2 regions of the Bradyrhizobium sp. HKCCYLR20261 genome follow, and region 2 is predicted to be linked to the other one. Evidence: predicted binding sites of a transcription regulator. Region 2 holds the regulator's gene; the other holds the start of a gene.
The links. The regulator HrcA, encoded in region 2, represses chaperone genes, less so after heat shock. The targets are predictions, from matches to a motif close to GTTAGCACTCNCNNNNNGNGAGTGCTAAC.
Positions count from the first base shown of each region.

Region 1: the regulator HrcA is predicted to act here: its motif matches at 9,046-9,074, upstream of groES (co-chaperone GroES).

Region 1 is NZ_JBNPUZ010000015.1:109,435-120,517, forward strand. It holds gene ACQR1L_RS27335 (hypothetical protein) at 1-375, shown strand, start outside; gene ACQR1L_RS27340 (helicase HerA-like domain-containing protein) at 582-2,186, shown strand; gene ACQR1L_RS27345 (M20/M25/M40 family metallo-hydrolase) at 2,296-3,699, shown strand; gene ACQR1L_RS27350 (helix-turn-helix transcriptional regulator) at 3,734-4,762, shown strand; gene ACQR1L_RS27355 (alpha/beta fold hydrolase) at 4,886-5,722, shown strand; gene ACQR1L_RS27360 (SDR family oxidoreductase) at 5,749-6,495, shown strand; gene ACQR1L_RS27365 (diguanylate cyclase domain-containing protein) at 6,503-7,720, opposite strand; gene ACQR1L_RS27370 (trypsin-like peptidase domain-containing protein) at 7,872-8,969, opposite strand; gene groES (co-chaperone GroES) at 9,190-9,504, shown strand; gene groL (chaperonin GroEL) at 9,546-11,083, shown strand, end outside.
Region 2 is NZ_JBNPUZ010000004.1:189,765-200,847, reverse strand. It holds gene ACQR1L_RS10995 (DUF1330 domain-containing protein) at 1-197, opposite strand, end outside; gene pyrF (orotidine-5'-phosphate decarboxylase) at 231-962, opposite strand; gene ACQR1L_RS10985 (NADPH-dependent FMN reductase) at 969-1,547, opposite strand; gene ACQR1L_RS10980 (class I SAM-dependent methyltransferase) at 1,593-2,195, opposite strand; gene dnaJ (molecular chaperone DnaJ) at 2,419-3,549, opposite strand; gene dnaK (molecular chaperone DnaK) at 3,693-5,588, opposite strand; gene ACQR1L_RS10965 (hypothetical protein) at 6,105-7,040, shown strand; gene grpE (nucleotide exchange factor GrpE) at 7,151-7,771, opposite strand; gene hrcA (heat-inducible transcriptional repressor HrcA) at 7,903-8,991, opposite strand; gene rph (ribonuclease PH) at 9,149-9,862, shown strand; gene rdgB (RdgB/HAM1 family non-canonical purine NTP pyrophosphatase) at 9,859-10,503, shown strand; gene hemW (radical SAM family heme chaperone HemW) at 10,490-11,083, shown strand, end outside.

The DNA of each region.
Region 1 (11,083 bases), on a different contig from region 2:
GGTGATGTGGCCCCTGTGAGGGGCCTCAAGGCGGCCGGCTCAGGCCGGGTGAGCCTGTCGGGATCGCGCCGTCTGATCCGCGTCGGTCCGGTTGCGGTCGAGGTCGAAGAGTTCATCGGGCAGGGAAGGCGGCGCCAGTCGCGGCTGTCGGTCGTTGCGGCGGAGGTCAGGCTCGATACCGATGAATTCAGCCACGACTCCATCGAAGCCGGCCATTCTGGCCAGCGGCTCAATCAACTCGTTCATGTGAACCCCGTCTTCATCCGATCCCCCAAGACCGGATGTCCTCTCGCTGAATTCATCTTGATCGGACGATCCGTGAATTACAAGCGACGACCCAGCCTCGCTCGCGAATCGATTCGCGATCGACGATGAACTGTTGCAACGATGCAAGACCGAATGTTGAATCGACCGGCCAAATGTGCGCGCCGCGCAGCACCATCGCTCAACAATGCGCGCGCGTTGCGAAGAGGTGAGGCACCCTGACGCTGGTTCCAACCTGCGAAACTAAAGTATGTTACCGCACGAGACGCCCCGCCGCCGTGCGATGCGAAACAAGCACTCTGGAAAGATGGATCAACATGGCACCATCCGGAAAATCTCTGGCTGATACCGACGAAAAAATTCTCGTGGGTGCCGGCGAGCAGCCGGCCTGGTTGACGCTCGCGCTCGCCAATCGCCACGGATTAGTCACCGGTGCGACCGGCACCGGCAAGACCGTGTCGCTGCAGGTCATGGCCGAAGGGTTTGCGCGCGCAGGCGTTCCGGTCTTTGCCTCCGACATCAAGGGAGACCTGTCCGGCATCTCCCAGACCGGGGAAGCCAAGGACTTCCTCGTCAAGCGCGCGGGCGAGCTCGGCCTGACCTATCAGCCCGATCAGTTCTCGACGGTATTTTGGGATGTGTTCGGCGAGCAGGGGCATCCGGTGCGCGCCACCGTCACCGAGATGGGACCGCTGCTGCTCGCGCGGATGCTCGACCTCAACGATGTCCAGGAAGGCGTGCTCAACGTTGCGTTTCGTGTCGCGGATGAGAACGGGCTCGCGCTGATCGACATGAAGGATCTGCGCGCGCTGCTCGACGCGATCATTCCCGACACCAAGAAGGGCGCGGATGCGGAGGCCGATCCGCTGGCGCCGATCCGGAAGGCTGCGCAGTCGTTCGGCAATGTCACCCGCGCCACCGTCGGCACCATCCAGCGCCAGCTGCTCGTGCTGGAGAACCAGGGCGGCACCAAGTTCTTCGGCGAGCCGGCGCTGACCTTGACGGACTTCATGAAGACCGACCGCGACGGCCGCGGCATGATCAACATCCTCGTCGCCGACAAGCTGCTGCAGAACCCGCGGCTCTACGCGACCTTCCTGTTGTGGATGCTGTCCGAGCTGTTCGAGGAACTGCCGGAGGTCGGCGACGTCGCCAAGCCGAAGCTGGTGTTCTTCTTCGACGAGGCGCATCTGTTGTTCAATGACGCGCCGAAGGCGCTGATGGACAAGATCGAGCAGGTGGTGCGCCTCATTCGCTCCAAGGGCGTCGGCGTGTATTTCGTGACGCAGAACCCGCTCGACGTCCCCGATCGCGTGCTCGGACAGTTGGGCAACCGCGTGCAGCATGCGCTGCGCGCGTTCACGCCGCGCGACCAGAAGGCGGTGGCAGCCGCCGCCGATACGTTCCGTCCCAACCCGAAGCTCGACACCGCCAAGGTGATTACCGAGCTCGGCAAGGGCGAGGCGCTGGTCTCGTTCCTGGAAGGCAACGGCACGCCGTCGATGGTGGAACGCGTGCTGATCCGGCCGCCGTCGGCGCGGATCGGGCCGGTCACGGCGGAGGAGCGCAAGGCGGTCATCGCGGCAAGTCCGGTGAAGGGGAAATACGACACCGAGATCGATGCGGAGTCAGCCTACGAACTCCTGCAGCAGCGGATCGCCGGAAAGGCGGCGACCACGGAAGGCTCGTCCGGCGTGCTCGGCACGATCGGCAATCTCGCGGCGACGATCTTCGGCACCAACGTCAAGCGTGGCCAGCTCTCGACCACGCAGGTGATTGCCCGCAACGTCGCGCGCCAGGTGACCGACAAGGTCGTCGGCGGCATCGCCGCCGATCTCGGCAAGCAGGTCGGTGGTTCGCTGGGCAGCTCGATCGGCCGCAGTCTCGTGCGCGGCGCGCTCGGCGGGTTGCTGCGGCGCTGAGCCATGCTGTCATCGCCAGCGTGATGCTCGCGGCATCACGCTGGTCCGGACCGCGCAACGGGGCTAAAAGCAAGCCGACACGCGTCACTTGCGAAGGGATCTCTTGGCCATGGCCAATGCGCAGCTTCAATCCGTTCTCGATCACATCGATGCTGATTTCGACAACAGCCTGGACCGGCTGTTCCAGCTGATCCGCATCAAGTCGATCTCGGCCGATCCGGCCTTCGCTGAGGATTGCAAGGCGGCGGCCGATCATCTCGCCAAGGATCTCACGACGCTCGGCTTCGCCACCGAGGTGCGGCCGACCGCGGGTCATCCGGCTGTGGTCGGCAAGAGCAACGGCCACGGCGCGGCCAAGCCGCATGTGCTGTTCTATGGCCATTACGACGTGCAGCCGGTCGATCCGCTCGACCTGTGGCACCGGCCGCCGTTCGAGCCCGTGGTCACTGACCACGCCGACGGCCGCAAGATCATCGTCGCGCGCGGCGCCGAGGACGACAAGGGCCAGCTGATGACCTTCGTCGAGGCCTGCCGGGCCTGGAAGAAGGTGACGGGTTCGCTGCCGCTCGACGTCACCGTGGTGATCGAGGGCGAGGAGGAGGTCGGCTCGAAGAACTTCGTGCCGTTCCTCGAACAGAACAAGGACGAGTTCAAGGCCGACTTCGCGCTGGTCTGCGACACCGGCATGTGGGACCCGAACACGCCCGCGATCACGACCTCGCTGCGCGGTCTTCTTTATGAAGAGATCAAGATCAAGGCTGCCAATCGCGACCTGCATTCGGGCGTGTTCGGCGGCGGCGCGCGCAATCCGATCCGCGTGCTGACCGAGGTGCTCGGCGGACTGTTCGATGCCGACGGCCGCATCACCATCCCCGGCTTCTATGACGGCGTGAAGGACGTGCCGCCGGACGTCCTGGAGCAGTGGAAGAAGCTGAACCTGACGCCGGAGAGTTTCCTCAAGCCGATCGGGCTGTCGATCCCGGCCGGCGAAAAGGATCGCCTGCTGATCGAGCAGATCTCCTCACGCCCGACCTGCGACATCAACGGCATCTGGGGCGGCTATATCGGCGAGGGCTCCAAGACGGTGATCCCGTCGCTGGCGCATGCCAAGATCTCGTTCCGCCTCGTTGAAGGCCAGGATCCCTTGAAGATCCGCAAGGCGTTCCGCGACTACGTGTCGGCGCGCATTCCCGGCGACTGCTCGGTCGAGTTCGGCGACCATTCGGCCGGTGCCGCGATCGCGCTCGACTGGACCATGAAGCCGCTCGCCGCCGCCAAGCAGGCGCTGACCGAGGAGTGGGGCAAGGAGACCATCCTGATGGGCTCGGGCGCCTCGATCCCGATCGTCACCGACTTCAAGAAGACGCTCGGCCTCGACTCGCTGCTGGTCGGCTTCGGTCTCGACGACGACAACATCCATTCGCCGAACGAGAAGTACGACCTCAAGAGCTACCACAAGGGCATCCGCTCCTGGGCCCGCATCCTCGCCGCGCTCGCGGAGATGCCGCGGTAGCCGTCATGGAACTCCAGCGGCCCGCGTCTCCGACATGCGGCCGCTGCGACAACGGGGCTCCTCCTTTCCCGCCCGATCAGGGTACCATACAACCCTGGTCGGCAGGAAAGGCGCCATGGCCGAAAGCGAGATTTTTGGCAAGCGATTGAAGGCGGGTCTGCGGCTCGAACAGGCGCCGACGCTCGTCACTCGGGCGTTCGCCGACAGCGCGTTGGAGTCCGCAGAATGCCGGTCGGACAACCCGCAGAGGGGCCTGTCAGACCCGCTTCCGCCTGACGACGCCTACATGGTCAGCGTCAAGTTTCGCGACTATCCCGAATGCGAATGCTGGGAGAACGGGCGGGCGGTAGCCAAGAAGGACATCTTCGCCGGCGGCACCTATCTCTACGACATGAAGCGGGCGCCCTGTTATGTCATCGACAAGCCGTTTCATTCGATCTTTTATCGTCTGTCACGCGAGGTCATCGACGTCACGGCCCGCGAGATGTTCATGGCATCCGTCGGCGAACTGTCCTACGAGCCGGCGGTGGGCGTCGACGACCCGACCATGCGCCATCTCAGCCATGCGATGAGCGAGGCGTTGGGACGGCCTGATGAGGCCAACCGGCTGTTTGTCGATCATTTGTCGATGACGATCGCTGCCCATGTGGTGCGAACATATGGTGGCTGCGGCGAACCGGCGCCGCTGTTGCCGGGCGGGTTGGCCGCCTGGCAGGTGCGCCGTGCCTGCGATCTGATCGAGGCCAGGCTCTCCGGCAACATCCTGCTTCAGGACATCGCTTCGGAGTTCGACCTGTCGCCGAGCTACTTCGCGCGGGCCTTCAAGAAGTCGGTCGGTGTCGCTCCGCATCAATGGTTGTTGCAGCGTCGGGTCGCGCGGTCCCGCGATCTGCTTTTGCAGGGCGAGCTCACTCTGGGAATGATCGCACTCGAGGTGGGCTTCGCCGACCAGAGCCACTTCACCCGGACGTTCACGAAGCTGGTCGGCCTCAGTCCGGACCGCTGGCGGCGGTCGAACGGACGTGCGGCGATCAGACGCGCCTCCGCGCAGGACGCTCACTAACCGTTACGCCGGTTTTCGACAATCCGAGCCGGTCCGAAGCAAGAGCCGAAGCTCCGCCCAGGCAAAAATACCGTCGCCGCGCCCATTGTCGGGCGCCCCGCTGATCAGTGCAGGAGAGCGACGATGGCCTATGTGACGACCAACGACGGCGTCGACATTTTTTTCAAGGATTGGGGACCGAAGACGGCGCAGCCGATCGTGTTCCATCACGGCTGGCCGCTGTCCTCCGACGATTGGGACAATCAGATGCTGTTCTTCCTCGCGAACGGCTATCGCGTGATCGGGATCGACCGCCGCGGTCACGGGCGCTCGGCGCAGGTCAGCGACGGACACGACATGGACCATTATGCGGCCGACGCGGCTGCCGTGGTCGAGCACCTGGATTTGCGCGACGCCGTCCATATCGGTCATTCGACCGGCGGCGGCGAGGCGACGCGCTATGTCGCGCGTCATGGCCAGCCGCAGGGGCGTGTATCCAAGCTCGTGCTGATCGGGGCGGTGCCGCCGATCATGGTCAAGACCCCTGGCAATCCCGGGGGATTGCCGATCGAGGTGTTCGACGGATTGCGCAAGGCGCTCGCCGACAACCGGACGCAGTTCTACACCGAGTTTCCCTCCGGCCCGTTCTACAGCTTCAACCGGCCGGGCGCGACGCGGTCGGACAGCGTCATCCATAACTGGTGGCGCCAGGGCATGATGGGCGGCGCCAAGGCTCACCACGACGGGATCAAGGCGTTTTCCGAAACCGACTTCAGCGACGATCTGTCGAAGATCGACGTTCCCACCTTGGTGATGCACGGCGACGACGATCAGATCGTGCCGATCGATGCGTCGGCGCGGCTGTCGGTCAAGCTTCTGAAGCGCGGCAGGCTCAAGGTCTACGAGACGTTTCCCCACGGCATGTGCACCACCCATCACGAGGTGATCAATCCGGACCTGCTTGCCTTCGTGCGGGCATGACACTCGAATTCATAGGAGGCGAAGCCATGAAGATTGTCGTTATCGGTGGCACGGGGCTGATCGGATCGAAGCTGGTGGCGCGGCTTGCCGGGCAAGGTCATGACGCGGTGCCGGCGTCACCGAAGTCCGGCGTGAACAGCGTCACGGGCGAGGGTCTCGGCCGCGCGCTGCAAGGCGCGGACGTGGTCGTCGACGTCTCGAATGCGCCGGATTTCAGCCCGGCTGCCGTGCTCGACTTCTTCGAGCGTTCGAGCCGCAACCTGGTCACCGCGGGCAAGGCCGCCGGCGTCAAGCACCATGTCGCGCTGTCGATCGTCGGCACCGACAGAATGACCGACCTCGCTTATTTCCGCGCCAAGGTCGCGCAGGAGCAGGTGATCAAGACCTCGGGCCTGCCGTATACGATCGTGCGGGCGACGCAGTTCTTCGAGTTCGTCCGCGGCATCGCCGATGCGGGCGCGGTCGACGGGAAGGTCGTCGTGCCCGCGGCAATGTTCCAGCCGATCGCGGCCGATGATGTCGCGGCCGCGCTTGCCGACGTGGTGTTGCGGGCGCCGCTGAATGCCACGATCGACATTGCCGGTCCCGACAAGCAGCCCTTTGCCAGCTTCGTCTCGCGACGCCTGCGGGCTGCGGGCGATGGAAGGGAGGTGGTGGCCGATCCCAAGGCCGGCTATTTCGGCGCTCTCATCGATGACCAGTCGCTGACGCCGCTGGGGCAGGCCCGGCTGGGCGCGATCGATTTCGACAGCTGGCTCGCCTCGGCCGCCTAGGCTGAAATCAGGCCGCCGTCACGACCGGCCTCGTCGTGAGCTGGTCGCCCGTGACCTTGCGCAGCGCTGCGAGATTGGCCTCTGCCGAGGCCAATCTCCAGCACGATTTGCCGCTCGCCTTGGCTTCATACAGCGCGGCGTCCGCCGCAAACAGCAGCGACTCCGGATCGGTGCCGTGGTCGGGCGCCGCGGCGATGCCGATGCTCATGCCGACATGAACCTGGGCGCCGTTCGGAAGGATGAAGGGCGTGGTCATCACCTCGATGATGCGATCGCCGAGCGCCAGTGCGTGATCGAGCGCGGGATCGGTGGAGAGCACGACGAACTCATCGCCGCCGATCCGGGCGATGACGTCGGACGGCGCGACGATCTCCTTGAGCGTCCGGCCGACGATCATCAGGAGCTCGTCGCCGGCGGCGTGGCCGAAGGTGTCGTTGACGGGCTTGAAGCCGTCGAGATCGAGATAGAGGACGGCGAATCCCGGGCCGTCATGGTGCTTGCTGGCGAGCCGGCGCTGCAGCGCGTCGATCAGGCCGGCGCGATTGTTCAATCCGGTCAGCGGATCGAGCCGGGCGCGCTCGTCGCTCTCGCTCTTGGCATGCATGACCGCGACCAGCATCTTGTTCAGGCGAAACGCCGCGCCGGTCATGGCGAGGAAATAGACCGGCATCTGCAGATACATCGCGAACAGCAGCGGCTCGTGCGAGGTGGCGACGCCGGGGATGACCGGGCCGATGCTGCACAGGATCATCGTGCCGACCAGGCGCGGCGCGCTGAAATTGCGGAAGCAGATGCCGCCGACCATGGCCGCCGAGGAGATGCAGGTGAGCGACGCGGCGATCCAGTCGCCGGACGCGAGGCTGATGCCGACACCGAAGCCGACGCTGGCGCTCCAGGCGACCGCGAGCAGGATGTGGATGTCGGTCGGGGTCGAGAGCTGCCGGCGCGCGCGGCGATAGGCTATGATCATCACGATCAGGCGTGACAGGCAGATCGCGACTTCGAGCAAGAACCAGGTGATGAAAAGGGAGGTCGGCGTGCGCAGCGCGAGCGCCGCGGCGACGGCCACCGTGTTGATGGCGCCGCCGGCAAACACCGACCAGCAGCCGTAGAGCTCGCCGGTCAAGGCGAGGCGGATGTCCGCGGACACCTCATGTCCCGGATCCGCCAGCCACCGCGTCACGCGCCAGCGTGGCAAACTGAACGCCAGCCCATCAGTCCGCATTGCACACCCTCCACCCGGGCGCACTAAGCGCGGCAGCACTTAACAGCCGTTTAGGGAGGTATCCGCGTCTCGTTCCATGCTTGATGTGCGGTAAAAATTTACTACACGTCGTGTTCGTCTCCGCCGGGGACTGAAGGTTGAAAATGGCCCCTCAGCCCGAGGTCCGCACCCGCGCGCGCTCCTCTGCGACCGGAGCAACTTCGACCGTCGCATTGCCGAGTGCGCGGTCGCGCTCGAACACGAGCCGGACGCGCTGGCCGACCGGCGTGAGCCCGATGAGATTGCGAACCTGCGTGGCGCTGCGCACCGGCATGTCGTTGGCCTTTACGATGACGTCGCCCTTGCGCAGGCCGGCGCGCTCGGCCGGGGAGCCTGCCGCCACGTCGGCGACGCGCGCGCCGATCACGCGGCCATCGGCGGGCGAGTCCAGGTCGAGCAGGGTGACGCCGATGCGGCCGCGATCGACCCGGCCATTGGCGACCAGCTGCTCCATCACCCGCCGCGCCATGTTGATCGGCACGGCGAAGCCGATGCCGACATTGCCGCCGCCCGGCGAGATGATCGCGGTGTTGATGCCGACCAGCTCGCCGCGCAGATTGATCAGCGCGCCGCCGGAATTGCCGGGATTGATCGCGGCATCGGTCTGGATGAAATCCTCATAGCCCTGCTTGCCGAGGCCGGTGCGGCCGAGCGCGCTGACGAGGCCGGAGGTGACGGTCTGTCCGAGGCCGAAGGGATTGCCGACCGCGATTACGAAGTCGCCGACCTCGAGCGCGTCGCTGTCGCCGAGCGCGATCGCCTTCAACTCGTTCGGGTCCTTGATCTGCAGCAGCGCGATGTCGGTGGCGGGGTCGCGGCCGACCAGGCGTGCCGAGAATTTGCGGCCGTCCTTGGTGCGGATCTGCGCGGTCGTGACGTGCTCGACGACATGATTGGCCGTCATCACATAGCCCCTTGCCGCATCGACGATGACGCCCGAGCCGGTGGCGCTGATCTGCTTCTCGACCTGCTTGGGCACGTCGAAGAAATCGCGGAACAGCGGGTCCTGGTACAGCGGATTGTCCTGCCGGACCTTGCCTTCGACCGAGATGTTGACGACGGCGGGCGTCACCTCCTTGACCAGCGGCGCGAGCGTCGGCACTCGGCCGAGCTTAAGGTCGGGGATCTGGGCGAGGGCAGGGGCTGTCAGGAGGGAGAGCACGATCGCCGGCAGCAGGACCAAAGGCCGGACACAACGCAGAAGCTGCATCGTTTTTTCCTCGACGGAAGGGGACGGTTTTTGGCGCCCGTAGAACTGGTCAGGACGGCAGCCGCGGTCAAGCCGTCCTGGCAATCGTTCCCGCCGAGTGCCAAAAATTTTTCGTGACCCTCTTGAACGAAAATCTCGGCTTTCCTAGGTCGTTGCTCGCCCGGGGGCCTCATGGGACCCGGGGCTTATGACATCGCTGATCTTGTGAAGGAGGATGTGCATGCATTTCCGTCCATTGCACGACCGCGTGCTCGTGCGCCGTATCGATGCCGAGGAGAAGACCAAGGGCGGCATCATCATTCCCGACACCGCCAAGGAGAAGCCGCAGGAGGGCGAGATCGTCGCCGCGGGCCCTGGCGCGCGGAATGAGCAGGGGCAACTCGTGCCGCTCGACGTCAAGCCCGGCGACCGCGTGCTGTTCGGCAAATGGTCGGGCACCGAGGTGAAGATCGACGGCAAGGATCTCCTGATCATGAAGGAGAGCGACCTGCTCGGCATCATCGATACGCCCGTCGCGGCGAAGAAAGCCGCTTAACCCTCAGAACTGACAGTCATTAGAGAAAGGAGACGATGAACATGGCTGCCAAGGACGTGAAGTTTTCCACCGACGCGCGCGACCGCATGCTGCGCGGCGTCGACATCCTCGCCAATGCCGTGAAGGTCACGCTCGGTCCCAAGGGCCGCAACGTCGTGATCGAGAAATCGTTCGGCGCGCCGCGCATCACCAAGGACGGCGTGACGGTCGCCAAGGAGATCGAACTGGAGGACAAGTTCGAGAACATGGGCGCGCAGATGGTGCGCGAAGTGGCCTCGAAGACCGCCGATCTCGCCGGCGACGGCACCACCACCGCCACCGTGCTCGCCCAGGCCATCGTCAAGGAAGGCGCGAAGTCGGTCGCCGCCGGCATGAACCCGATGGATCTCAAGCGCGGCATCGATCTCGCCGTCGACGCGATCGTGAAAGATCTCAAGGCGCACGCCAAGAAGATCACCAGCAATGACGAGATCGCGCAGGTCGGCACCATCTCTGCCAATGGTGACAGCGAGATCGGCCGCTTCCTCGCCGAGGCCATGCAGAAGGTCGGCAATGAGGGCGTGATCACGGTGGAGGAGGCCAAGAGCCTCGACACCGAGCTCGAAGTGGTCGAGGGCATGCAGTTCGACCGCGGCTATGTCTCGCCGTATTTCGTCACCAACTCCGAGAAGATGCGGGTCGAGCTCGAGGATCCCTACATCCTGATCCACGAGAAGAAGCTGTCGGGCCTGCAGACCATGCTGCCGCTGCTCGAAGCCGTCGTGCAGTCCGGCAAGCCGCTCTTGATCGTCGCCGAGGACGTCGAGGGCGAGGCGCTGGCGACCCTGGTGGTCAACAAGCTGCGTGGCGGCCTGAAGATCGCGGCCGTCAAGGCGCCGGGCTTCGGCGATCGCCGCAAGGCCATGCTGGAGGACATCGCGATCCTCACCGGCGGCACGACGATCTCCGAGGATCTCGGCATCAAGCTGGAGAACGTGACCTTGTCGATGCTCGGCCGCGCCAAGAAGGTGGTGATCGACAAGGAGAACACCACGATCGTCGACGGCGCCGGCGCGAAGAAGGACATCGAGGCCCGCACGCAGCAGATCAGGCTGCAGATCGAGGAGACCACCTCCGACTACGACCGCGAGAAGCTGCAGGAGCGGCTGGCCAAGCTCGCCGGCGGCGTCGCGGTGATCCGGGTCGGCGGTGCCACCGAGGTCGAGGTCAAGGAGCGCAAGGACCGCGTCGACGACGCGCTGCACGCCACCCGCGCCGCGGTGGAGGAGGGCATCCTGCCCGGCGGCGGCGTAGCGCTCCTGCGAGCGACCAAGGTGCTCGACGGCGTCAAGACCGCGAACTCCGACCAGAAGGCCGGCGTCGACATCATCCGGCGCGCGATCCAGGTGCCGGTGCGGCAGATCGTGCAGAATGCCGGCGACGACGGCTCGCTGGTGGTCGGCAAGCTGCTGGAGAAGGATACCTATAGCTGGGGCTTCAACGCCGCGACCGGCGAGTACCAGGATCTGGTGCAGGCCGGCGTGATCGACCCGGCCAAGGTGGTTCGCACCGCGCTGCAGGATGCGGCCTCGGTCGCCTC
Region 2 (11,083 bases):
AGCGCGGTGGCGTAGTCCTTGAACTCGATCACGACGTTGCGCGAGCGCGAGGTGCCTTCGCGGGTCTCGTACTGGCCGCCGCGGACCAGGAACTTGGCGCCGTACTGATGGAACACCGCGCCGTTCTGCGCGACGTATTCCTTGTAGCCGTCCATGTTGTGCACGTCGATGCGGGCGATCCAATAGGCCTTGGGCATCCCTGGGGTCTCCTTGGTGTGATCAGCTGTTGCTTAAGCGCGGTTGGTCTTGCCGACCAGCGCGACGGCCGCGGCGATGTCGGCGACGATGGCCTCCGCAGCGGCGGCGGGATCGGCGGCGCCGGTGATCGGGCGGCCGACGACGAGACGGTCGGCACCGCCGGCGATGGCGAGCGCAGGCGTCATGATACGCTTCTGGTCGCCAACGTCCGAGCCCGCCGGACGGATCCCGGGAGTGACGAGCTGCATGCCGGGGCCGACCAGCGGGCGGACCAGCTGCGTCTCCTCGGGCGACAGGATCAGGCCGTGGATGCCGATGTCCCTGGCCTGCACGGCGCGGTGGGCGACGAGCTCCTTGACGGTCATCGCGTAGCCGGCGGCGGCGAGGTCGGCATCGTCGTAGGAGGTCATGACAGTGACTGCGAGCAGCTCGAGAGAGGAGCCGGCGGCGCCGGCGAGCGCGGCCTTCATGCTCTGCGAGAAGCCGTGCACGGTGAGGAAGCGGGCGCCGAGCCTGGCGATCTGGCGGGTGGCGCGTTCGACGGTGTTGGGGATGTCGTGCAGCTTGAGGTCCATGAAGACGTGCTTGCCGTCTGCCGCGAGGCGCTCGGCGAGGCCGAGGCCGCCGGCATAGGTCAGCTCCATGCCGATCTTGTAGAACGTCACGCTGTCGCCGAGGGTCGCGATCATCGCCTCGGCCTCGGCCACGCCGGGCAGGTCGAGGGCGACGATCAGGCGGTCGCGGGCAGCAATCTCGGTCGGCATGTCACCTCACGTGGTCTGTTGGGCGGTTTCGATCAGCTGCCGCACCAGCGCGTCGAGCGCGGCCTGATCGGCCGGATGCTTCAACCGGTCCATGTCGTTGAACGCCTTGTCGGCGAAGGCAAGCGCGAGCTGGCTCGGGATGACCATGGCGTTGCAGGCCGTCAGCATCAGGCGCAGCGCCGCGAGCGCGCGCTCGCCGCCGAAGCGGTTTTCGGCCGCCGCGGCGATCGCGAACGGCCTGTTGCGGAACACGGCGCCGCGGCCCTCCGGCGGCTGGTCGACGCGCGACAGCCAGGCGATGGCGTTGCTCAGCAGCGGCGGCACGGCGGCGTTGTATTCCGGCGTCACCAGCAGCACCGCGTCATGCCCGCCGATCATGCGCGCCAGATTGACGGCCGCGCGCGGCACGCCGGATTGGGCTTCGAGGTCGGCGTCGTAGATCGGCAGCGGAAAATCGGCGAGCGAGATGCGGGTAATGTCGGCGTCGGCCTGCACGAACTGATAGGCGGCGGCCGCGGCAAGCCGCGCATTGTGCGAGCCGGCCCGGGTCGAGCCGGGGATGATGAGGATCTTCAGCGCGGACATCGGGCGGACGGGTGTGCGACCCGCCGCGCAAACCGCGGCTGCCGGTCAGGGCTTGCGATACACCCAGACGCGGGCCGGCGGAAGGTTCATCCAGATCCGCTCGGACGCCTCGGTGGTGACGCCGGGCAGCGACTTCGGAATCGGCGGAACAACGGAATAGGTGAACTGCACGAACGGCGCGTTGGGCGCCATCGCCGCGAAGGCATCGCGCACCAGCTTCATGCGGGTGAGCATCGGCTTGGTCACGAGCGGCAGGCCCGAGACGACGGCCGAGGCCGGCCCGCCCAGCACGTTCCACAGCGTGTCGCGCAGGCGGTAGGCATCGCCCTGGACGACCTTGGCCTGCGGGTAGCGGTCGCGCAGCAGCGCGCAGAAGCTCGGATTGTATTCGACCAGGACGAGCCGCTTCTGATCGACGCCATGCTCGACCAGCGCATTGGTGATGGCGCCGGTGCCGGGCCCGAGCTCGATCACCGGGCCGGTGCCATGAGGATCGACATACTGTGCCATCGTGCGCGCGAGCAGCCGTCCCGACGGCATGACGGCGCCCATATGCAGCGGTTTCTCGATCCATGAGCGGAGGAATCGCACCTCATCGTCGAGACGAAGAGGTTTTTTCGACGCACGCACGGACGTTTGCAAGGGCATCTCAGTACCGGACGGGACCGTTTTCACGGCGATGTCAGAAAAGAGTCACAAAGACGTATAGGTCGCAGGCGGGGCGGTCAAGCCGAACCGTAACTCACGATTAAGGCTGCCGGGTCCGTGGACTTACAGTTGAATGTGATAATTTTTTGCATGTGCGGAGCAGCAAAATCGCGGCATCCGCACAACGCTGGCCGCCCGGCCAAAATGGCCGAGTGCGCCACGCTCAACTCGCGGCCTTGCCGAAGAAATCCTTGACCTTGGTGAAGAAGCCCGCGGCCTCCGGCTGGGTGGCGCCGGACGACAGCTTCTCGAACTCGGCCAGCAGCTCCTGCTGCTTCTTGGTGAGGTTCTGCGGCGTCTCGACCACGACCTGGACATACATGTCGCCGGTCTGGCGCGAGCGCAGCACCGGCATGCCCTTGGCGGCGATCCGGAAGCGGCGGCCGGACTGGGTGCCGGCGGGAATCTTCACCTTGGTCTTGCCGCTGTCGATCGTCGGCACCTCGAACTCGCCGCCGAGCGCCGCGGTCACCATCGAGATCGGCACCCGGCAGTGCAGGTCGGCGCCGTCGCGTTGGAAGAACTCGTGGCCGGTCAGCGACAGGAAGATGTAGAGGTCGCCCGGCGGGCCGCCGCGCAGGCCGGCCTCGCCTTCGCCGGCGAGACGAATGCGGGTGCCGTCCTCGACGCCCTGGGGAATGTTGACCGACAGCGTGCGGTCGCGCGTCACCCGGCCGGTGCCGGAGCAGGACGGACAGGGATCCTCGATCATCTGGCCGCGGCCATGGCAGCCAGGGCAGGTGCGCTCCAAGGTGAAGAAGCCCTGCGCCTGGCGGACCCGGCCGGCGCCGCCGCACATCGCGCAGGTCTTCGGCTTGGTGCCGGCCTTGGCGCCGGTGCCGGAGCAAGGCTCGCAGGTGACCGAAACCGGGATCTCGATCTGCGCGGTCTTGCCGAGGAACGCCTCCTCGAGCGTGATCTCCATATTGTAGCGCAGGTCGGCGCCGCGCTCGCGCCCCGTCCCGCCGCGCCGCTGTCCGGCCATGCCGAACAGGTCTTCGAAAATGTCGGAGAAGGACGAGGCGAAACCGGCGCCGAAGCCGTGCGGGCCACCGCCGCCGCCCTGCTCGAACGCGGCATGGCCGTAGCGGTCGTAGGCGGCGCGCTTGTCGGCGTCGCGCAGCACCTCATAGGCCTCGTTGATCTCCTTGAACTTGACCTCGCTGGAGGCATCGCCCGGATTCTTGTCCGGATGCCATTTCATCGCGAGCTTGCGGAAGGCCGACTTCAGCTTGGTCTCGTCGGCGTCGCGCTCGACTTCCAGGGTCTCGTAGTAGCAGCGCTTGGTGGACATCAATCAAACCCGCCCGAACATCGTCAGACCTCAACGGCTCGCGCGCACGCCGCGCGCCGGTTCAAAGAAAATGACCCCCATCCAACGAGACGCTGGCTGCGCTCTTTGGCATGGGGGTCATGGCTATCAGCCTCTACCGTCGATTAAGCAGATTTCTTCTTGTCATCGTCGACCTCGGTGAACTCCGCGTCGACCACATCATCCTTGGCGGCGTCGCGGGCCGCATCGCTCTCGGCCTGCTGCTTGTACATGGCCTCGCCGAGCTTCATCGAGGCCTGGGCCAGGGTGTTGGTCTTGGCCTTGATCGCCTCGGCATCGTCGCCCTTCAGCGCTTCCTTCAGATCGCTGACGGCGTCTTCGATGGCGCGGCGCTCGGTGTCGGCGACCTTCGAGCCATGCTCGGCCAGCGCCTTCTCGGTGGAATGCACCAGCGCGTCGGCATGGTTCTTGGCGTCGACCGCCTCGCGGCGCTTCTTGTCGGCCGCGGCATTGGCCTCGGCGTCCTTGACCATCTTGTCGATGTCGGCTTCCGACAGGCCACCCGAGGCCTGGATGCGGATCTGCTGCTCCTTGCCGGTGGCCTTGTCCTTGGCCGAGACGTTGACGATGCCGTTGGCGTCGATGTCGAACGTCACCTCGATCTGCGGCATGCCGCGCGGCGCCGGCGGAATGCCCATCAGGTCGAACTGGCCGAGCATCTTGTTGTCGGCCGCCATCTCGCGCTCACCCTGGAAGACCCGGATGGTGACCGCGTTCTGATTGTCCTCGGCGGTCGAGAACACCTGGCTCTTCTTGGTCGGGATCGTGGTGTTGCGGTCGATGATGCGGGTGAACACGCCGCCCAAGGTCTCGATGCCGAGCGACAGCGGGGTCACGTCGAGCAGCAGCACGTCCTTGACGTCGCCCTGCAGCACGCCGGCCTGAATGGCGGCACCGATCGCCACCACCTCGTCGGGGTTGACGCCCTTGTGGGGCTCCTTGCCGAAGAACTGCTTCACCATCTCCTGGATCTTCGGCATGCGGGTCATGCCGCCGACCAGCACCACTTCGCCGATCTCGCCGGCGGTGAGGCCGGCATCCTTCAGCGCCTTGCGGCACGGCTCGATGGTCTTCTCGACGAGGTCGGCCACCAGCGCCTCGAACTTGGCGCGGGTCAGCTTCATCGTCAGATGCTTCGGACCGGACTGGTCCGCGGTGATGAAGGGCAGGTTGATCTCGGTCTGGGTGGTCGACGACAGCTCGATCTTGGCCTTCTCGGCCGCCTCCTTGAGGCGCTGCAGAGCCAGCTTGTCGTTGCGCAGGTTGATGCCCTGCTCCTTCTGGAATTCGTCGGCGAGGTAGCTGACCAGACGCATGTCGAAGTCTTCGCCACCCAGGAAGGTGTCGCCGTTGGTCGACTTCACCTCGAACACGCCGTCGCCGATCTCCAGGATCGAGACGTCGAAGGTGCCGCCGCCGAGGTCATACACCGCGATCGTGCCGGCTTTGGTCTTGTCGAGGCCGTAGGCGAGCGCGGCCGCGGTCGGCTCGTTGATGATGCGCAGCACCTCGAGACCGGCGATCTTGCCGGCGTCCTTGGTGGCCTGGCGCTGGGCGTCGTTGAAATAGGCGGGGACGGTGATGACGGCCTGGTCGACCTTCTGGCCGAGATGGGCTTCCGCGGTCTCCTTCATCTTCTGCAGGATGAAGGCGGAGACCTGCGAGGGCGAATAGGTCTTGCCGTCGGCCTCGACCCAGGCGTCGCCGTTGCCGGCCTTGACGATCTTGTACGGGACGAGCTTCTTGTCCTTCTCGACCATCGGGTCGTCGTAGCGGCGGCCGATCAGGCGCTTCACTGCGAAGAAGGTGCGCTCGGGGTTGGTGACGGCCTGGCGCTTGGCCGGCTGGCCGACCAGCCGCTCGCCATCGTCACTGAAGGCGACGATCGACGGCGTCGTGCGCATGCCCTCGGCGTTCTCGATGACTTTCGACGATTTGCCGTCCATGACGGCCACGCACGAATTCGTGGTGCCGAGATCGATCCCGATGACCTTTCCCATGGTCTCATATCCTTCTTTTTGCGGCAGGTTGGGTGGGGCCCTGACGGCGCCCCCATCCAAAACCCCCTCAGATCAAATGCTCGCGATATTGCGACGATGAGCGTCATATAGGAGGGGGGGAGGCACCCGCAAGGACCGGAGGAGGCTCGGGCGCGCGGAAAAAACCGCGGATTCTCCCGCGTCCGGATCGTCGCCACCGGCGGAGGTCAGACGACGGGCCCAAGACTTCCATGCAAGACTTCCATGCAGGCTGGCGGATGGCCCGGACGTGCCGCGAAATGATGCGCCAGACACCAATCGCGGCGGCCAAGCCGCCGCCCTCCGGCACCGTCAAACATCCTTAGCAAAGCCATAATCGAGCGCGGATCGATCACGATGCTGGGCCGGAACTTCACGTCGCACCCTGCCGACCTGTCCCCGGCGCGGCAAACCCGCTAAAAGGCGTCTCTTTCGAGGATGGTCGTGACCGGGGGATGGCGGCCGTCGAACTGGTCCATTGAACGAGGCAGTTTCCTCATGACGCTCTTCCGACTTCTCGCCGTGGCGCTGGTCTCGATCTCGCTGCTGCGACCGGCGCTGGCTGCGGATGCCATCTTCCCGCCCGGTGTGCGCATCGGGCTTGCGCCGCTGGTCGGCCTCGGCAAGGCCAAGAATTTTTCCGGCTTCGAAACCGAGGACCAGAGCGTGAAGGTGCTGCTGACCGAGTTGCCGGCGGCCGCCTATGGCGAGGTGAAGAACGCCTTTACCGCCAATCCCGGCGGCACTGGCAACATCAAGCCGGAGAGCATCGAGACATCGGCGGGCACCGCCTACTACACGGTCGAGAACGGGCGCGACGGCGCGACGCCGGTGCGGCGCTATTCGATGATCCTGCCCGGCAGCGGCTTCTCCGGCTATGTCGCGGTGCAGGTGCCGGAAACGGCGAGCAAGATCTACACCGACGACGCCGTGCGCCAGATGTTTGCCTCGGCCGTGGTCCGCAAGGACGTGCCGGTCGACGAGCAGCTTGGGATCATGCCGTTCAAGGTCACCGAGCTCTCCGGCTTCAAGACCGTTCGCACGCTCGGACCGGGCGCGCTGATCCTCGGCGACAGCGACGAGGAGAAGGGTTTCGAGGCCGCGCCCTTCGTGGTGATCGGGCTGGTCGCCGGCGTCGCGCCCGAAGCGGGCGACCGCGCCCGCGTCGCGCAGCAGGCGGCCACCACGATTCCCGGCGTCCGTGAGGCGCGAATCACGATGTCCGAGCCGATCCGCATCGACGGCCTGCCGGCCTATGAGACCCGTATCGATGCGGTCAGCGGCAAGGACAATACGCCGGTGACCGTGGTGCAGTGGCTGCGCTTCAGCGGCCCGAGCACCTTGCGGATCATCGGCAGCGCGCCGCGCGACCAGTGGTCGGCCGCCTTCCCGCGCTTCCGCGCCGTGCGCGACGGCATCCAGCCGAGGGGCTGAGCGGGTCCAAGCTCATCGGAGCTCCAGTAAACGAAAAAGCCACCGGTACCGCCGGTGGCTTTTTTGCGTTTTTGCATGGAGCAGTCCGCGCGTGGACCGCTCGTTCAAACTCAGGCTGCGCTATTCGACTGATCGTTGCTCGCCGCGGGCGCGGCCTTCGCGCCGCCCTTGGACACGCCGACCAGGGCCGGGCGCAGCACGCGCTCGCCGATCATGAAGCCGGCCTGCACGACCTGCACCACGGTGCCCGACGGTACGGACGGATCCGGCACCTCGTACATCGCCTGCTGGAAGTTCGGGTCGAACTTCTGGCCCGTCGGGTCGAACTTCTTGACGCCGTTCTTCTCCAGCGTGTTGAGCAGCGAGCGCTCGGTGAGCTCGACGCCCTCGATCAGCGACTTCAGGCCCGCATCGGCATTGGCGCGGGTCTCGGCCGGCACGGCATCGAGCGCACGCTGCAGATTGTCGGCGATGTCGAGCACGTCGCGCGCGAAGCCGGTGATGCCGTACATGCGCGCGTCGGCGACCTCGCGCGCGGTGCGCTTGCGCAAATTCTCCATCTCCGCCAGCGTGCGCAGCATCTTGTCCCGCGCGTCGGCGGCTTCCTTGGCGAGGGCCTCGGCCGAGCCGGTCTCGGGATCATCGGGCATGATGTAGGGTTTCGAGACGACGGGTTCGCTGGCCTGCGCCGGGTTTTCCGGATCATTCTTGTGCAGGTCGGGATCGGTCATGGACAGACTTCTCGCAAGTTCGGCGGTTTGGGGATGTCGGGCGGGATATCGTGCTTTGAGCCGCGAAAATCAAGCGCGGGGTCGAGCGGCGGGGTCTTGCGCCGCGCCGGACGGGTTAACCATGTTACGTTTCAACCACCGAACAAGCGACTGACGAGTCGCGCCGCATAGTCGACGGTCGGAATCACGCGGGCGTAGTTCAGCCGGGTCGGACCGATCACGCCGAGCACGCCGACGATACGGCCCGTTGCATCCGAATAGGGCGAGACGATCGTGGACGAGCCCGACAGCGAGAACAGCTTGTTCTCCGAACCGATGAAGATGCGGACGCCGTCGGCGCTTTCCGCGCGCCCGAGCAGATCGACGACACCGCGCTTGGTCTCGAGATCGTCGAACAGCCGGCGCACACGCTCGAGATCATCGAGCGCATGCAGATCCTCGAGCAGATTGGCATGACCGCGCACGATGAGCTGGCGTTCGTCGCTGTCGCCGCCGGACCAGCTCGCGACACCGGCCGCGATCACCTTCTGCGTCAGCTGATCGAGTTCGGCGCGATCGGCCGCCAGTGCCGTCTCGAGTTCGAGACGGGCCTCGGCCAGCGTGCGCCCGCGGATCCGCGCATTGAGGAAGTTCGACGCCTCGGTCAGCGCCGACGACGGCACGCCGGGGGGCAGCGCCAGCACGCGGTTCTCGACCTGCCCATCCTCGCCGACCAGCACCACCAGCGCGCGCTCGGGCTCCAGGCGCACGAACTCGATGTGCTTGAGCCGGGTGTTGGATTTTGCGGTGAGCACCACGGCGGCAGCACGCGTGAGGCCCGACAGCCGCGTCAGCGCCTCGTCCAGCGCCGCCTCGACCGATTGCGCCCGGCCGACGGCGGCGAGCTGGCTCTGGATCGACTGCCGCTCGGCCTCGGTCATGTCGCCGACCTGCATCAGGGCGTCGACGAAGAAGCGCAGCCCCGCTTCCGTCGGCAGCCGCCCGGCCGAGGTATGCGGGGCATAGATCAGGCCGAGCTGTTCGAGATCGGCCATCACGTTGCGCACGGAGGCCGGCGACAGGGGAACCGCGATAAGCCGCGAGATGTTGCGCGAGCCGACCGGCTCGCCGGTCGCCAGATAGCTCTCGACGATCTGCTTGAAGATCTCGCGCGAGCGCTCGTTGAGCTGCGCCAGGCCGGCGGGCGGTGTCATCAGGTTGATCGGATCGTGGTGGGCCACCAGAAGCTCTCCTCCCAGCTCGCTCTAATGTGTCGATGCGGCGGCTCGGTGGCAAGCGGGTCATGGGTCGCGGCCCGATAAGCCCTTGCCGCGTCCCGCCCCGGCTCCTACAAGGCCGATCAACACCCCTTGCGCCTTCCATTCACGGAGAGAACCCATGCGGCCGAGCCGCCGTGCACCGGATGAATTGCGGCCCGTGAGCCTGGAACGCGGCGTCGTCAAATACGCCGAAGGCTCCTGCCTGGTGAAATTCGGCGACACCCATGTGCTGGTCACCGCCACCCTGGAGGACCGGCTGCCGCCGTGGCTCAAGGGGCAGGGCCGGGGCTGGATCACGGCCGAATACGGCATGCTGCCGCGCGCCACCTCCGAACGGACCCGCCGCGAGGCCTCGGCCGGCAAGCAGACCGGCCGCACCGTGGAGATCCAGCGCCTGATCGGCCGCTCGCTGCGCACCGCGATCGACCTGGAGGCCCTCGGCGAACGCCAGATCACGGTCGATTGCGACGTGCTGCAGGCCGACGGCGGCACCCGCACCGCCTCGATCACCGGCGCCTGGGTGGCGCTGGCCGACTGCATCAAATGGATGAAGACGCGGAACATGCTCAAGGCCGAGGTGCTGCGCGCCAACGTCGCCGCGATCTCCTGTGGCATCTACAACGGCACGCCGGTGCTCGACCTCGACTATGCCGAGGATTCCGAGGCCGAGACCGACGCCAATTTCGTCATGACCGGCGACGGCCGCATCATCGAGGTGCAGGGCACGGCCGAGAAGACCCCGTTCACGGAAGCCGAGTTCCTGGCGCTGATGGCGCTGGCCCGCAAGGGCGTCGCCCGCCTGGTCGACCTGCAGAAGATGGCGGTCGCGTGAGCAGCCCGCACCGCCCGATCACCGGCCGCATCGTCATTGCGACCCATAATTCCGGCAAGCTCGTCGAGATGCGCGAGTTGCTGGCGCCCTATGGCGTGGAGGCCGTCTCGGCGGGCGAACTCGGGCTCGGCGAACCCGAGGAGACTGGCGACACCTTCCAGGCGAACGCCCGCATCAAGGCGGTGGCCGCGGCCGAGGCCGCCCAGCTGCCGGCCTTCGCCGACGATTCCGGGATCGTCGTCCATGGGCTCGACGGCGCGCCGGGCATCTATTCCGCGCGCTGGGCCGGACCGACCAAGGATTTCGCCATGGCGATGGCGCAGATCGAGCGCCTGCTGCAGGAGCGCGGCGCTGTCACCGCCGACAAGCGCACCGCGCATTTCGTCTCGGCGCTGTGCGTCGCCTGGCCGGACGGACACGTCGAGGAGGTCGAGGCGCGGGTGGACGGCACCCTGGTCTGGCCGCCGCGCGGCACTGCCGGTTTCGGCTATGACCCGATGTTCCTGCCCGAAGGACATGACCGGACCTTCGGCGAGATGACGAGCATCGAGAAGCACGGCCTGCCGCCGCTGGGCCTCGGCCTGTCGCACCGTGCCCGCGCCTTCGTGAAACTCGCGGAGATCTGTCTTGAGCAGCGCTGACAGCGAAGCGTTCGGCGTCTATGTGCACTGGCCGTTCTGCCTGTCGAAATGTCCGTATTGCGACTTCAACAGCCACGTCCGGCATGCCGCCATCGACCAGGACCGCTTCGCGCGCGCCTTCGCCCGGGAGATCGCGACCACGGCGGCGCGGACCGGACCACGCACCGTCACCTCGATCTTTCTCGGCGGCGGCACGCCGTCGCTGATGCAGCCGCAGACGGTCGGCGCCATTCTCGATGCGATCGGCAAGCACTGGCGCGTCGCCGCTGACGTCGAGGTGTCGCTGGAGGCCAACCCGACCAGCGTCGAGGCGACGCGCTTTGCGGGCTACCGCGCGGCCGGCGTCAACCGCGTCTCGCTCGGCGTCCAGGCGATGGACGATGCGTCGCTGAAGATGCTGGGACGCCTGCACACGGCCGAAGAGGCGATGAAGGCCGTCGCCATCGCACGCGGCGCGTTCGACCGCTATTCGTTCGATCTCATCTACGCGCGGCCTGACCAGACGCCGGCGATGTGGACCGAGGAGCTGAACCGCGCGATCGGCGAGGCGGCCGAGCATCTGTCGCTCTACCAGCTCACG